3 regions of the Paenibacillus stellifer genome follow, and region 1 is predicted to be linked to each of the others. Evidence: riboswitches for the same ligand, from Rfam matches in the RefSeq annotation. Region 1 holds a riboswitch; each other region holds the start of a gene.
What was found. A riboswitch is a leader RNA that binds a small molecule or an ion and turns the genes downstream of it on or off. The one in region 1 is predicted to bind cyclic di-GMP.
Positions count from the first base shown of each region.

Region 2: it holds a riboswitch for cyclic di-GMP, as region 1 does, so the genes downstream of both, PSTEL_RS28880 (choice-of-anchor A family protein) here and PSTEL_RS28895 (ISL3 family transposase) in region 1, are expected to answer to the same signal.
Region 3: it holds a riboswitch for cyclic di-GMP, as region 1 does, so the genes downstream of both, PSTEL_RS03490 (transglutaminase-like domain-containing protein) here and PSTEL_RS28895 (ISL3 family transposase) in region 1, are expected to answer to the same signal.

Region 1 is NZ_CP009286.1:1,030,715-1,034,997, forward strand. It holds gene mgtE (magnesium transporter) at 1-1,077, shown strand, start outside; cyclic di-GMP riboswitch class I at 1,782-1,870, shown strand; partial or broken gene PSTEL_RS28895 (ISL3 family transposase) at 1,971-2,997, shown strand; cyclic di-GMP riboswitch class I at 3,043-3,132, shown strand; gene PSTEL_RS04765 (RNA polymerase sigma factor) at 3,876-4,283, shown strand, end outside.
Region 2 is NZ_CP009286.1:537,164-541,446, reverse strand. It holds gene PSTEL_RS28280 (LPXTG cell wall anchor domain-containing protein) at 1-95, opposite strand, end outside; gene PSTEL_RS28275 (hypothetical protein) at 121-933, shown strand; partial or broken gene PSTEL_RS28880 (choice-of-anchor A family protein) at 978-1,715, opposite strand; cyclic di-GMP riboswitch class I at 1,855-1,945, opposite strand; gene PSTEL_RS02625 (YhjD family protein) at 2,451-2,858, shown strand; gene PSTEL_RS25965 (alpha/beta hydrolase) at 3,525-4,283, shown strand, end outside.
Region 3 is NZ_CP009286.1:733,870-738,152, forward strand. It holds gene PSTEL_RS03475 (glycosyltransferase family 2 protein) at 1-842, shown strand, start outside; gene PSTEL_RS03480 (GtrA family protein) at 835-1,293, shown strand; gene PSTEL_RS03485 (class D sortase) at 1,304-1,978, shown strand; cyclic di-GMP riboswitch class I at 2,078-2,158, shown strand; cyclic di-GMP riboswitch class I at 2,230-2,310, shown strand; gene PSTEL_RS03490 (transglutaminase-like domain-containing protein) at 2,324-3,130, shown strand; rRNA gene PSTEL_RS03495 (16S ribosomal RNA) at 3,550-4,283, shown strand, end outside.

The DNA.
Region 1 (4,283 bases):
AATGACGATTTGGCGGATTTGCTGAACCAATTATCCGCCGGCAAGATTGAAGAGTTCTTGGCGGCCATGCGAACCGAAGAGTCGAACAGCGTGAAGGATCTCATGCGGTATCCCCCTGACACCGCGGGGGGGATCATGACGAACCGGTATGTTTGGATCCGGCAAACCTATGCGGTCAGGGTAGCAGTGGACAAGCTCAAATTGTTTGCGGAAATCGCCGAAAATATTTACTACCTTTATGTGCTCGATGAAGATAAAAAGCTGGTGGGGGTTGTCTCTTATCGCGATTTGATAATGGCGGACGCAACCGATAAGATCGAAGACATAATGTTTACCCGCGTCATCTCCGTTCCGGTCGACATGGACCAGGAGAAAGTGGCCCAGGTTATCCAACAGTATGATTTTATTGCCGTCCCGGTTGTGGACGGACAGCATCGCCTGGTCGGGATCGTTACGGTTGACGATGTGTTGGATGTCATCATCGAAGAAGCCAATGAAGACATCGCCAAATTATCGGCCTCGGGAAAAACCATCGATTGGAATACAAGGCCGTTCACGGCTGCCCTCCGCCGGTTGCCCTGGCTTATTTTATTGTTAGGGCTTGGAGTCTTGACGGGCAGTATCCTCAGCGGCTTTGAGGACACGCTAACCCAAGTGGTGGCGCTGACTTATTTTATGCCGATGATCGCAGGAATGACGGGAAATACGGGGACCCAGTCGCTTGTGGTCGTGGTTCGCGGGATGGCGTCCAGCGGGAAAAACCTCAAAAGCGCCATTCGCCTAATCTTCCGTGAACTGGGAGTAGGCCTAATTATCGGTATCGTTTGCGGTGCATTAATCACCATTGTGGCTTCGATCTGGCAAGCAGATCCCATGCTTGGATTGGTGGTCGGCAGCACTTTGTTTGCGACGCTGGTCATCGGCACCGTGGCCGGGACGGTCATTCCCTTGCTGCTCTATTATTTTAAGGTCGATCCGGCTGTCGCTTCCGGCCCGTTGATTACGACATTAAATGATATCTTTTCGCTAACGGTATATTTCAGCATTGCCTCCCTGTTTATTTCCCATTTGATGTAGGTGAATGCATTAATGAACGAGAATCGGGTGAAAAAAATGAACCATCCCGGTACTGGGTTGACTTCAATTCTCCGACAGATGAGGAATCCAAGTTATTAGAGACACATTTCAACTTCCATCTCTTGGCAATTGAAGATTGTTTCCATTTGCTGCAACGTCCAATATCATAGAGCGAAGTAATGAAATAGAAAAATACCGCCTGAAATTATGGGATCGCTACGTAACCCTATACAACAACTTCTGCAGTATAATATTCATTGGGGATACAGTCTCCTCTCCTTGCTGAAATAAGAAGTAGACCACAGGAACTGTTATAATCCTGTGGTCTACTTTTATAACCGGGAGAATCGTCGAATACCGCCTTGAAGGATTCGGCGCGAGGCAGTTTGGCTTGGAATTTCCGCAATCCGGAGGTTCAGCAGACTGCCGCGGCACCACAAACAGGAGAATCTTCCTGATCCAATCCTCAAAAACCGCATACGATGCAAACAAATTCGCAAACCGTTCCGGACAAATAGAAAAAATGGGGGGCCGGGTACTTCTCCGTTAAAAAGCGCAGGGCTGCAAAGATTGGAGTATACTTTTTCCGCTTGCCCCATACGTCGACCACAACCGCCAACTCGTCCCGTCATACTGGGTGTCCATTATTTGTCATTTCGATGAGCGATGTGATACAATACTCCTATACACAAACGGCAAACAAATAGGAAAAATGGCAAACCTGATCGAAAGACAGGGACGCAAAGCTACGGGTCTAAAGCATTATTAATGCGATGATCGCCGGGTTACCCTAATGTTTTCGCAGCGAGACACTACCTCTTGGGGGATGTGTCTTTTTGTTTTGCTAGATGTCGAAGAATAGGAGGTCAGTCCTGCATTTCAATTACAAAAATCTGCATCTACCAACCATTCGCATGTATTGCAAACGCTGCGACGCTGGATTCGTATGGGCTTATGATTTTGCTGGGACCAAGCAGCAGTACAGCGCGTTCTTCCGTGCAGCTACGGTTGAACACGCGCTTGGTTCTACGGCAGCGCACAGTGCGCGTATCCAGCAAGCACCCGCGAGTACGGTGCAGTATATCCATAACGAAGCGGTTCCTAAAGTGTCGGAGAGGATTTACGAACAAGTGTGGAACGAGGCGGGAGAAATGTCAGAATTGGTTCTGGGTGTCGATGACTTCGCCATCAAGAAAGGGCATACCTACAATACCGGCATTCACAACCTCAAGGGCGAGACGATGCTGGACCTGCTGCCCGGCCGCAAGCTGGATGACCTGCGGACATATGCCAGGGGGCATCCGGACTTCCTGATGCTTCAGCCCAAAGCGGTGGTCATGGATTTGGCTCAGGCTTACCATACTTGGATCAGCGAATGTTTTCCAAATGCGATTCGCATCGCAGATCCGATTTCATGTTCACGGTTATGTGATCGAAAGCGTACAGGAAGTACGGAAATCCGTGCAGCGGACATTATCCCCGCGGGCGAAAGCCCACTTGAAAGCTAACCATCGCTTGCTTAATCCGCCTATGGAATCGCTCGGTGCGGAAAGTAGAAAGCGGCTGGAAGTGTTGCTGAACTACGCTCCGTTACTTCGCAGCGTATGGGAATGGAAAGAAGCGTTTACGACCTGGTACGACTGTTCGCCGAGCTTTAACATTGCCAAACTGGGATTTGAACGTTGGTGCGCGCAGGGCGATCTAATTGATCATCCCGCTGTTCGAAACACCCTTACAACCATGCGTAACTGGAAAGAGGAAATCACGAATTATCATCAATGCCGGTGGACGAATGCGACTGTAGAAGGTCGTCATAATCGCATTAAAGCTTTTCGGCGCCGCCACTATTTCACTCGAAACCGCAATCGCTATAAAGCTGGTATTCTTATTGAATGTAACCGTCATAGGATGCTGGGCTAACTTTCAAACACTGATTTTTAGGTTGAGCCAGAATTCTAAAATAAATATGGAAAAAGGCAAACCTGCTCGAAAGACAGGGACGCAAAGCCACGGATCTAATGTATGATAACATGCGATGATCGCCGGGTTACCCTATCGACAGAAATTGGACACTGCCGTTATAGGGTGGTGTCCTTTTTGTCATTCAATTAGGATGGGAGATTCACGTTGACGTTGGAAATGACAGAAAGTATCGCCATTCAGGATTTTCAGAAGGTGCAGGACAATTTGATCATCATGAAAAACATGGGCTTCTGAATTTCACTGGACGATTTCGGAACAAGCTATTCCTCTCTCAGTTTGCTACATACGCTTTGGCTTGTCCGTTGTGGCGGAAGGCGTAGAAACGAAGAAACAGCTTGAATAGCTTAACCGTTGGAACTGCGATGTCGTGCAAGGCTATCTATTCTACGAGCCGCTGACACCAGAGCAATTTTCTCATTTGTTAGATGAACGTGATGATGACCTGCAAAACCCTGAAATTAAAGGAGCGTTTTATTTGAGCTAACAACGAACTGACGAGTGACAACACCAAAACAACCAGATGATGTTCCTCACGAAAGGTGTTGCCCTGTGAGGAGGGCATCGGTATGCAGCATCCTTTGTCGTATGATATATACGATTACGAACGATTGATCGGTCGTTTATTGGTGTGGCTACGAACAATTCAACAACGCAATTTACTTTGGGACTTTGCCGCGATTGAGCACTGCTATGCTCTGCGGCAAAGTCTTTTTTGGTTCTCTTGAAGCTGTACGCCAGCGTTTATTAGGAAGCGTCGGCTGCCGCTCTCCTCCCTCTGTTTTGGTTTGCCAACAAACCAGAACGGAGGGACGAGAATGAAACGGATGAATTTACGGGATATGTATCCCTTTTTGAACACGGACGTGTGGGTCGATCTCGATGAAGAAGTGGCGCAGGAAATCCGCCGGTTTGATCTGAATGAAAATGCATATAGACTACGCACGTATCGCCATCGGGCGTACTACTCGCTGGATTGTAACGACGGGATCGAGCATGATGCCCTTTTCTTCTCAATTTCCCCAGAGGAATATTACGAGCGCAAGCTGACGAATCAGCAGCTTTATGCGGCTATGTGTGAGTTGCCGGAAAAATCGTTCAGGCGCATCTACGCTCACTTCTTCTTGGGTATGAGCAAGGTGGCGATTGCCGAGGCGGAGCAGGTGAATGAGCGGGCGGTTCGCAAGTCGATTGAGCGTAGCTTGAAGCAAATGGAGCGAACTCTC
Region 2 (4,283 bases), 490 kb from region 1:
TCTTCAGGCTTCGGCGTTACCAATGGGGCGGGAGACGCGGAAGGCGTCGCCGTTGGTGTCGCTATTGGTGTTGCAGTTGGTGTTGCCGAAGGCACGCCTAACGGAAGAGGATTATCATCAATGGTAACCTCATCACCCGAAGGTGTGGCAGAAGGCGACGGCGTCGGTGATAGCGTCGGTGACGGAGCCGCCGATGCTTCAGGCGAATTTACCGGTCCAATAGGAACGGGTTCATCGTTGATGACGGTTGTCGATTCGGAAGTCGGCGTTGGCGTCGGGCTCTCGATCGGCGTTACCTCTGGCGTCGGACTTGCGGTTTCGATCGGCGTATCCGGTGTCGGCGTTGGCGCCTCGCTTGGCGTCACTGGCGTCGGTGTTGGCGGCTCGCTCGGCGTCACTGGTGTCGGTGTTGGCGGCTCGCTTGGCGTCACTGGTGTCGGCGTTGGCGGCTCGCTTGGCGTCACTGGTGTCGGCGTTGGCGGCTCGCTCGGCGTCACTGGCGTCGGTGTTGCCGTCTCGCTCGGCGTCACTGGCGTCGGTGTTGGCGGCTCGCTCGGCGTCACTGGCGTCGGCGTTGCCGTCTCGCTCGGAGTCTCCGGTGTCGGCGTTGCCGTCTCACTCGGAGTCTCCGGCGTTGGCGTTGCCGTCTCGCTCGGCGTTACCTCTGGCGTCGGACTTGCGGTTTCGATCGGCGTATCCGGTGTCGGCGTTGGCGCCTCGCTTGGCGTCACTGGTGTTGGAGTTGCCGTCTCGCTCGGTATCTCCGGCGTCGGCGTTGCCGTCTCGCTCGGAGTCTCCGACGGTGTTGGCGTCGGGCTCGCTGTCTCCGACGGTGTTGGCGTCGGACTCGGGCTTGGACTTACGCTTGGGCTTGGGCTCGGGCTTGGGCTTGGGCTCGGCTCAGGCGTCTCATCACTTCCCGTGAACGGATGATGATTGAACTGCCCGCCCCCTACAACCGAAGCCGCGATGAGCGTGCCGTTGAATTGGCCATTGTCGAAATTGACGGCCGCTCCCGGGGCCAGTACACTGCCTTCCACTGCGATCCCTCTAATGACAAGCTCGGAAGCCTGGCTGTAATTGAGCAGAACATGCTCGCGTGAAATACCCTGCAACGAGAAACCAAAATACTGAAGCTGATTCGAGGCGCCGTCAACATTAACGATTACTGTCGATTCGGCTGGAGCATCGATCACCAGCGTATTGGCCTGGGACAGATCGCTGCCTGAGACGGAGAAGATGTTCATCCGCTTATCTTTTCCTGTGAGTGTCAACCGTCCCCACTGGTACTCGGTCACTCCATTTGCTTCCAACGCCGCCAATCGCTGCGATGTCTCTGTCAAATAACGAAATTCCGACGGGAAGTCGATAGGCGTGCCCTGGCTCTTCGTTCCGGTGACATTCACTTCCGCCCCGATTTGGCCCGTTCCTCCATATACCACGTTTCCAAGAATCTCGCCGCCATTGAACGTCAAGTTTCCGCCAGCCACAAGAACGGCGGGCTTTTCGCGCTCGCTGCTGCTAAGCTTAAACCCGACAGAATAACCGTTTAGCGTAACATTTCCTCCGGCAGCTAATCTTCCTTCCGTATCCGTGAAAGACTGCGTAAAATTGCCTAGTATGAAAGCATTATAATATCCCGCTGTCCCTAAGAACCCGGCCGCTGCTCCGTCAGCCTTGCCAGCAACCCCAATAGTGCACCATACCAAGATCATCCCGGTCAGCATCAAGGATACCCATGATTTCAAATTCTTCATCAATTGCCCTCACCTCTAAAATTGTCGATTAAGGTCAATGGCTGCAGCGGCTTATAATAACAGCAAAAAGGCCGCCTTGATAGCCTTGACTGGCTTTCATGGCGGCCGGACGATCATGGCGTTGTGTACACGCGGTAGACTCCTGGGCTTTGCGTCGCAGCCTTTCGACTGTTTTGCGTTTATACATGAACAAATGAAATTATCTATGACTTTTGTCTCTCATATTATGGAATTCTAGCACCCTATATATGATTCGTCAATCCTATTTCTTGGTACTAATCCGGTCCTTTTACTCATACATATAAGATGTGAATAGGTAGTTTTTGCGCATATTAAAGGGACCGCCTTCAGAAAGACGGTCCCTTCTCTCTATAAATCGATCTATATACCCATTAAACAAGAACGGTCACAGCACGCGCAGCCAGCCAATCAGAGACATCCACAGCGGAACACTGAACACAACGCCAAACATCAAGCCGCGGAGGAAACTGCTTTCCATTCTCATGATAATTCCTCTTTCCTTAACTAATATTTTTAATTTTAATTACCTGAATTTAATATAGCTCATGTGCGATTATAAGGTTGTGAATTATATCACAATTCGCAGACATGTTTAGAAATTCCATTGATTATTTTTGTGAGTTGGAGGTAAAATACGAATATATGTTCCCATTATTCCGAGGTGATGTCCGCATGTACAGATCTCAGCGCGAAGACCATATGCTCGTCAAGTCCTGCGTGATGCTGCCGCTGATTCTGTCGGCCTTCGAAAGGGATGCCCAACTGATCGCAACCCACCTCCGGACGCCCGCTCCCTATCTGGACATGCTGCAGGCCGCCGCCCGCCTCGCAACCTGCGATCTGCGGGATGTACGGAGCGAAATGAGACGGCGCGGGGTCAAAATCTACGAGCAGCGGCGGAGACCGGACGGCATTGAAGCCAAATATGTCTGCCACGGCTTTCATGAAACCATGCTGCTGCTTAACGACATCATTGCTGCGCAGGCCGCCATACATATGCGCAAATATCTGGGCCTCGACATCTCGGCCTACCAGAGCTATGAAGATCAGTATCAGCTTGGCGTTCGGCATTCCCATTAAAAAAAGCGGCTCTGCCGTGGGAGTCGGCAGAGCCTTGAACTATATATACACAAAACACTGGGGGGTGTTTGGTATCTCTAATATACCCCCCGAACCTGAAAAAAACCTGATCGCAACCTGAAAAAATCATTAAATTTTAGCCGGAAGCTTCTGTTTCTTGAATAATGGCCGCTCAAATCTAAAGAAATAACGAAAGTTATTCCGAGGGACCGGACTTTCCCTCAAAAAAAGTGCCCCGCCGTTATCCGGCAGGGCCAATATATATGTCGTAAGGGGGTATGTCCTTACTATAAGGGGTCAAGCTTAAATTTGCATGAAGAGCAGATAAAAGATTGATGAAATCCCTCTGCCCGTGGACGGGCAGACCTGGAGGGAAACTGATGTCTTTACATTGTTTCCCTTACCAGCACAGCACATCCATGTATCAATATTTTGTCCGTTAGAGGAATTCAGGATGGGAAGGCGAACTCTACGGAGAGCGGCATTTTCAGGATTACAGCACAAATTTTGAATTTCTTTGTATTCACTTACACTGAATTGCAATCGTTTGCACTCAATGTCTGGCGGATCATGTTCCCTGAGCCTGTGCCTTCCAGCCTCCGGTTAGCGGGACAGTACGCTAGCGGAGATGCAAGAATATCACGTAAGAATGAAGGAGAAGTGACTATGCCAACCCAAAAGGCGATCATCAAGTTCGGTTTGATTCTGGCCTGTCTGCTAATACTGATGCCTGGCTGCAGCCTCCGTCCGAATGCCAACAAGGAGCAGGAGCCGCAGGCAAGCTCGCAGGCGCAAGCCGATTTGGACCCAAACCGCTATTTGTATCCCGCATTTACACAGGTGGAAAAGCATGAAAATATCGTATACGCGAATAAACCTAATGCGAAAGGAAGCATGGAAAAGCTCCTGCTGGATCTATATGAACCTGCCCAGGATTCATTGAAAGCCAGACCGGTGCTGCTTATGGCGCATGGGGGCAGCTTCAGCTACGGCAGCAAGAGCGATATGGCCAAGTTCGCCGATGTGTTCGCCAAGATGGGCTACGTGGTGATTTCTGCCGATTACCGGCTGCGCGACAATGCCAACGAGGATTGGACCGGAGCGGTCAACGATGCCATTGACGATATGGGCAGTCTCTATGATTGGATTGAACAGAATGGCGCGGAATACGGCATAGACCCGGGGAAAATCGCGGTCAGCGGCGAGTCAGCCGGTGGGGAACTGACGCTGACTTTCATGAACGCGGGGGACCGGATTTGGAAGAGTCGTGACAAGAGCCATATTTTCGCTGTAATAAATCTGTATGGCCCCATGTCCTCTCCCCATGAAATTGATCCGCAAGACCCGCCTGTTCTGTTCATCCATGGAACCGAGGATCGGACCGCCGACTATGGAGAGACTCTGAAGATGGTCAAACAGCATCAG
Region 3 (4,283 bases), 300 kb from region 1:
ATATCGCGGACAACGATCCGAATGTCAAGCTGATCGACTTCTCCCGGAATTTCGGGCATCAGATCGCTATTACGGCGGGAATGGACTATGCGGAGGGCGACGCGGTTGTGGTGATCGATGCCGATCTGCAGGACCCGCCGGAGGTTATTTTGGAGATGATCGCGAAGTGGAAGCAGGGGTATGAGGTGGTGTATGCCAAAAGGCTGAAGCGCCATGGCGAGACCCTGTTCAAAAAGACGACCGCTAAAGTGTTCTACCGTCTGCTCAGCAGCATGACCAGCGTCGACATTCCGACGGATACCGGCGATTTCCGGCTGATTGACAGCAAGGTGGCCGATGTAATGCGGGATCTGAAGGAGAAGAACCGGTACGTCCGGGGGCTGGTAAGCTGGGTAGGCTTCCGTCAGGCGAGCGTGGAATATGTGCGTGAGGAGCGTTTTGCGGGCGAGACGAAATATCCGCTTAAGAAAATGATCCGCTTCGCGCTCGACGGCATCACTTCTTTTTCCCATAAGCCCCTTAAGATTGCTTCTTATCTGGGCTTTGCGCTCTCAATCTCCAGTTTCATCTATTTATTCGTCGTTCTGATGCAGAGGTTATTCACCGACCACACGGTGCCCGGCTGGGCATCCATCGTCGGCGTGAACCTGCTGTTCAACGGGATCGTACTGATGATCCTTGGGGTAATAGGGGAGTATATCGGACGGATTTACGACGAATCCAAAGGCCGTCCGCTGTATATCGTCCGTCAGACGGTAGGTTACCGGAAATTGAAAGCCGAAGAAATCGAGCTTCTGAACGAGGAGGCCCGGCATTTGCGAAAGGATGGGCGGTATGAATAACCAGAATTTCAAACGTGACTTCATCCAGTTCGTGAAATTCAATATTGTTGGTCTGCTTAATACGCTCGTCGATATGGCTGTGTTCGCATTGCTGAATGGGGTATTAGGCTTATTCTATATCGGGGCGCAAATTATTTCCTACAGTGCGGGAACGGCCAACAGCTTTATTCTGAACAGCAAGATTACATTTAAGGACCGCCAGCGGAGCAAAGAAGAGGGCTTCGACCATATGCAGCTTATCCGGTTTGTGGTGCTGAACCTGGTTGTGCTTGGCATCTCTCTGCTGCTGATGAGCCTGCTGATCGACCGATTTGGCCTGCAGGAGCTGGTTGCCAAGGTGCTGGTTACGTTCGTGACGGTCATTATTAACTTTTTCGGCAGCCGGAAGTGGGTATTCACCGCTCCCAAGGAGACTGTGCCGGCTCCGGGATCGAACATTGAACAGCGATAGGAGGAGACCCATGCGGAAGCTGTCCTATATTATCATCATCGCCGGTCTGCTTCTGATACTCTACCCCAAGGGGAGCGAATGGTTCGAAGACTGGAAGCAGCAGCGGCTGCTGGAGCAAGCGGAGCAGAGCTTTGACCAGAGTCCGAAGCAGAGCGAGGTTGCCGGTGGGACTGCCGCAGACCCTGATCTCAGATTGAAATATGCCAAGGTGACGCAGCTTCTTGCGGATGAATCGGCTCTCAATGAGCAGGATCAGCTCTCGGAGGCTGAAAGCGATCCGGCCGGCGATGAAAAGGCGATTGCGCTGATCGAAATTCCCTCCATAGATGTGAAGCTTCCCGTTCTGGAGGGGGCGACCAAAGCGAACATGAGACATGCCGCCGTTCATATGACCGAAACCGCACCGCTAGGGGAAGTCGGCAATTCGGCCATCGCCGCACATCGGGCGCATACCAAAGGCAGATTGTTCAATAGACTGGGTGAAGTGAAGATTGGCGATACCATTACAATCAAGACCAAGAGCGAAGACTTGGAGTATAAGGTCTATGAGATCCTGGTAGTAGAGCCGACGGATATCTCGGTGCTGGAAGGAAACAATAAAGACCGGATTCTTACTTTAATTACTTGCGATCCGCTAATTAATCCGACTCATCGTCTGATTATTCATGCCAAACTTGATGCATAAGCCCTTTTTCGAAAAAAATAAATAAAAATCTAGGCGATTTTTCCTAGATAACTATTTTCTTAACTATTAAAATATGGTACTCTATTCATAGAAAGCTAAACACGATAACGGCAAACCTGTCGAAAGGCAGGGACGCAAAGCTAAAGGGCCTTCCCGTAAGGATGGCAGCCAGCTACCGAATGAGAGGCTTTTTTTGTTTAGTCGTACAGTATGAAAATGGGAGTTGTTCTTTTTTATGTAAGGTGGAGATTCCACGATAACGGCAAACCTGTCGAAAGGCAGGGACGCAAAGCTAGAGGGCCTTCCCGTAAGGATGGCAGCCAGCTACCGAAAGGAGTTTTTCATATGAAGAAGCTTTACGGCTTTATTCTTTCTTTGTTTGTAATTGCTGGGTCTATCCAGTTTGCCCCTAAAGCCTTCGCAAGTGCGGAATGGCTCGATACCTCGAATATAGGCCAAGGTGTTATTGGAATTCATTATTCCGTCCCTCAGAATAAAAAGACCAAACTGATGATCACCAAGAACGGCAGCAGCTACACGTATAACCTGTATGCGTCCAAGTCGGATGAAAGCTTCCCGCTTCAGCTCGGAAACGGCACCTATAAAGTATCGATCATGGAGAACACTACAGGCAACAAGTACAAGCTGATTGATTCCGATTCCATCGAACTGTCCCTCACCGACCCGAATGCCGTATATTTAAGTTCTGTTCAGAACATTAATTGGAGTCCATCCGACCGCGCTATTCAGAAAGCTAAACAGCTTACACAGAACGCGGCTACCGATAAAGATAAAGTAACAGCTATCTATAACTATGTAGTTTCGAATGTCAAATACGATTATGATCTTGCCGCCAATGTAACTACGGATTACATCCCGAGCATTGATAACACGCTCGCTACGAAGAAGGGCATCTGCTATGATTACGCTTCTCTCTTCGCCGCCATGCTGCGCAGTGTGGATGTGCCGACGAAGCTCGTTATGGGGCAGAGCAGCTACGTAACTGCGTACCATGCCTGGAATGAAGTACTGATTGACGGCCAATGGGTCACAATCGACACGACAGTGGATGCAGGGCTTGGCAAGACCAAGCAGGCAACCGGCAGCATCACCAAGCTCGCCAGCAAATATACGGGCGCTAAGTATTACTAATAAGTGAGGCTGTATAACTTAACCTAAGGGAACCCCAAAGAGTTGATTTCGCAAGTTGTGAAATCAACTCTTTTTATTTTTTTTGAAAAGCTCTTGCGTATTTATTGTGACATGTGGTATATTCAAATTCCGGCCAAGAAACACGAGCTGCTGATTCAAAAAAAGAAATAAAAAAAGCTTGCGTTGATGACTTGGTTGTGATAAGATATAAGAGTTGCTGATGCGAAATCGAAGCGACAATGAAAGTCTTAATAGAAGCTTGATCTTTGAAAACTGAACAACGAGTGAGTATTTAAAGAGAATTTAATTCTCGTCAGATTCAAAATGAGCAAATCAGCTCTTTCTATACTCGTTCCGGAATGATCGGCTCAGCTGAGATCGACCCATTCCGGAACGGGCGACGCGACGAAGTCGCGTATTTAATGGAGAGTTTGATCCTGGCTCAGGACGAACGCTGGCGGCGTGCCTAATACATGCAAGTCGAGCGGAGTTATGAAGGAGCTTGCTCCGGATTAACTTAGCGGCGGACGGGTGAGTAACACGTAGGCAACCTGCCCTTCAGACTGGGATAACTACCGGAAACGGTAGCTAATACCGGATAATTCCTTTCTTCGCCTGAGGAAAGGATGAAAGACGGAGCAATCTGTTACTGAGGGATGGGCCTGCGGCGCATTAGCTAGTTGGTGGGGTAACGGCTCACCAAGGCGACGATGCGTAGCCGACCTGAGAGGGTGAACGGCCACACTGGGACTGAGACACGGCCCAGACTCCTACGGGAGGCAGCAGTAGGGAATCTTCCGCAATGGGCGAAAGCCTGACGGAGCAACGCCGCGTGAGTGATGAAGGTTTTCGGATCGTAAAGCTCTGTTGCCAGGGAAGAACGTTCTCTAGAGTAACTGCTAGAGAAGTGACGGTACCTGAGAAGAAAGCCCCGGCTAACTACGTGCCAGCAGCCGCGGTAATACGTAGGGGGCAAGCGTTGTCCGGAATTATTGGGCGTAAAGCGCGCGCAGGCGGCGATTTAAGTCTGGTGTTTAAACCATGGGCTCAACCTGTGGTCGCATCGGAAACTGGATGGCTTGAGTGCAGAAGAGGAAAGTGGAATTCCACGTGTAGCGGTGAAATGCGTAGAGATGTGGAGGAACACCAGTGG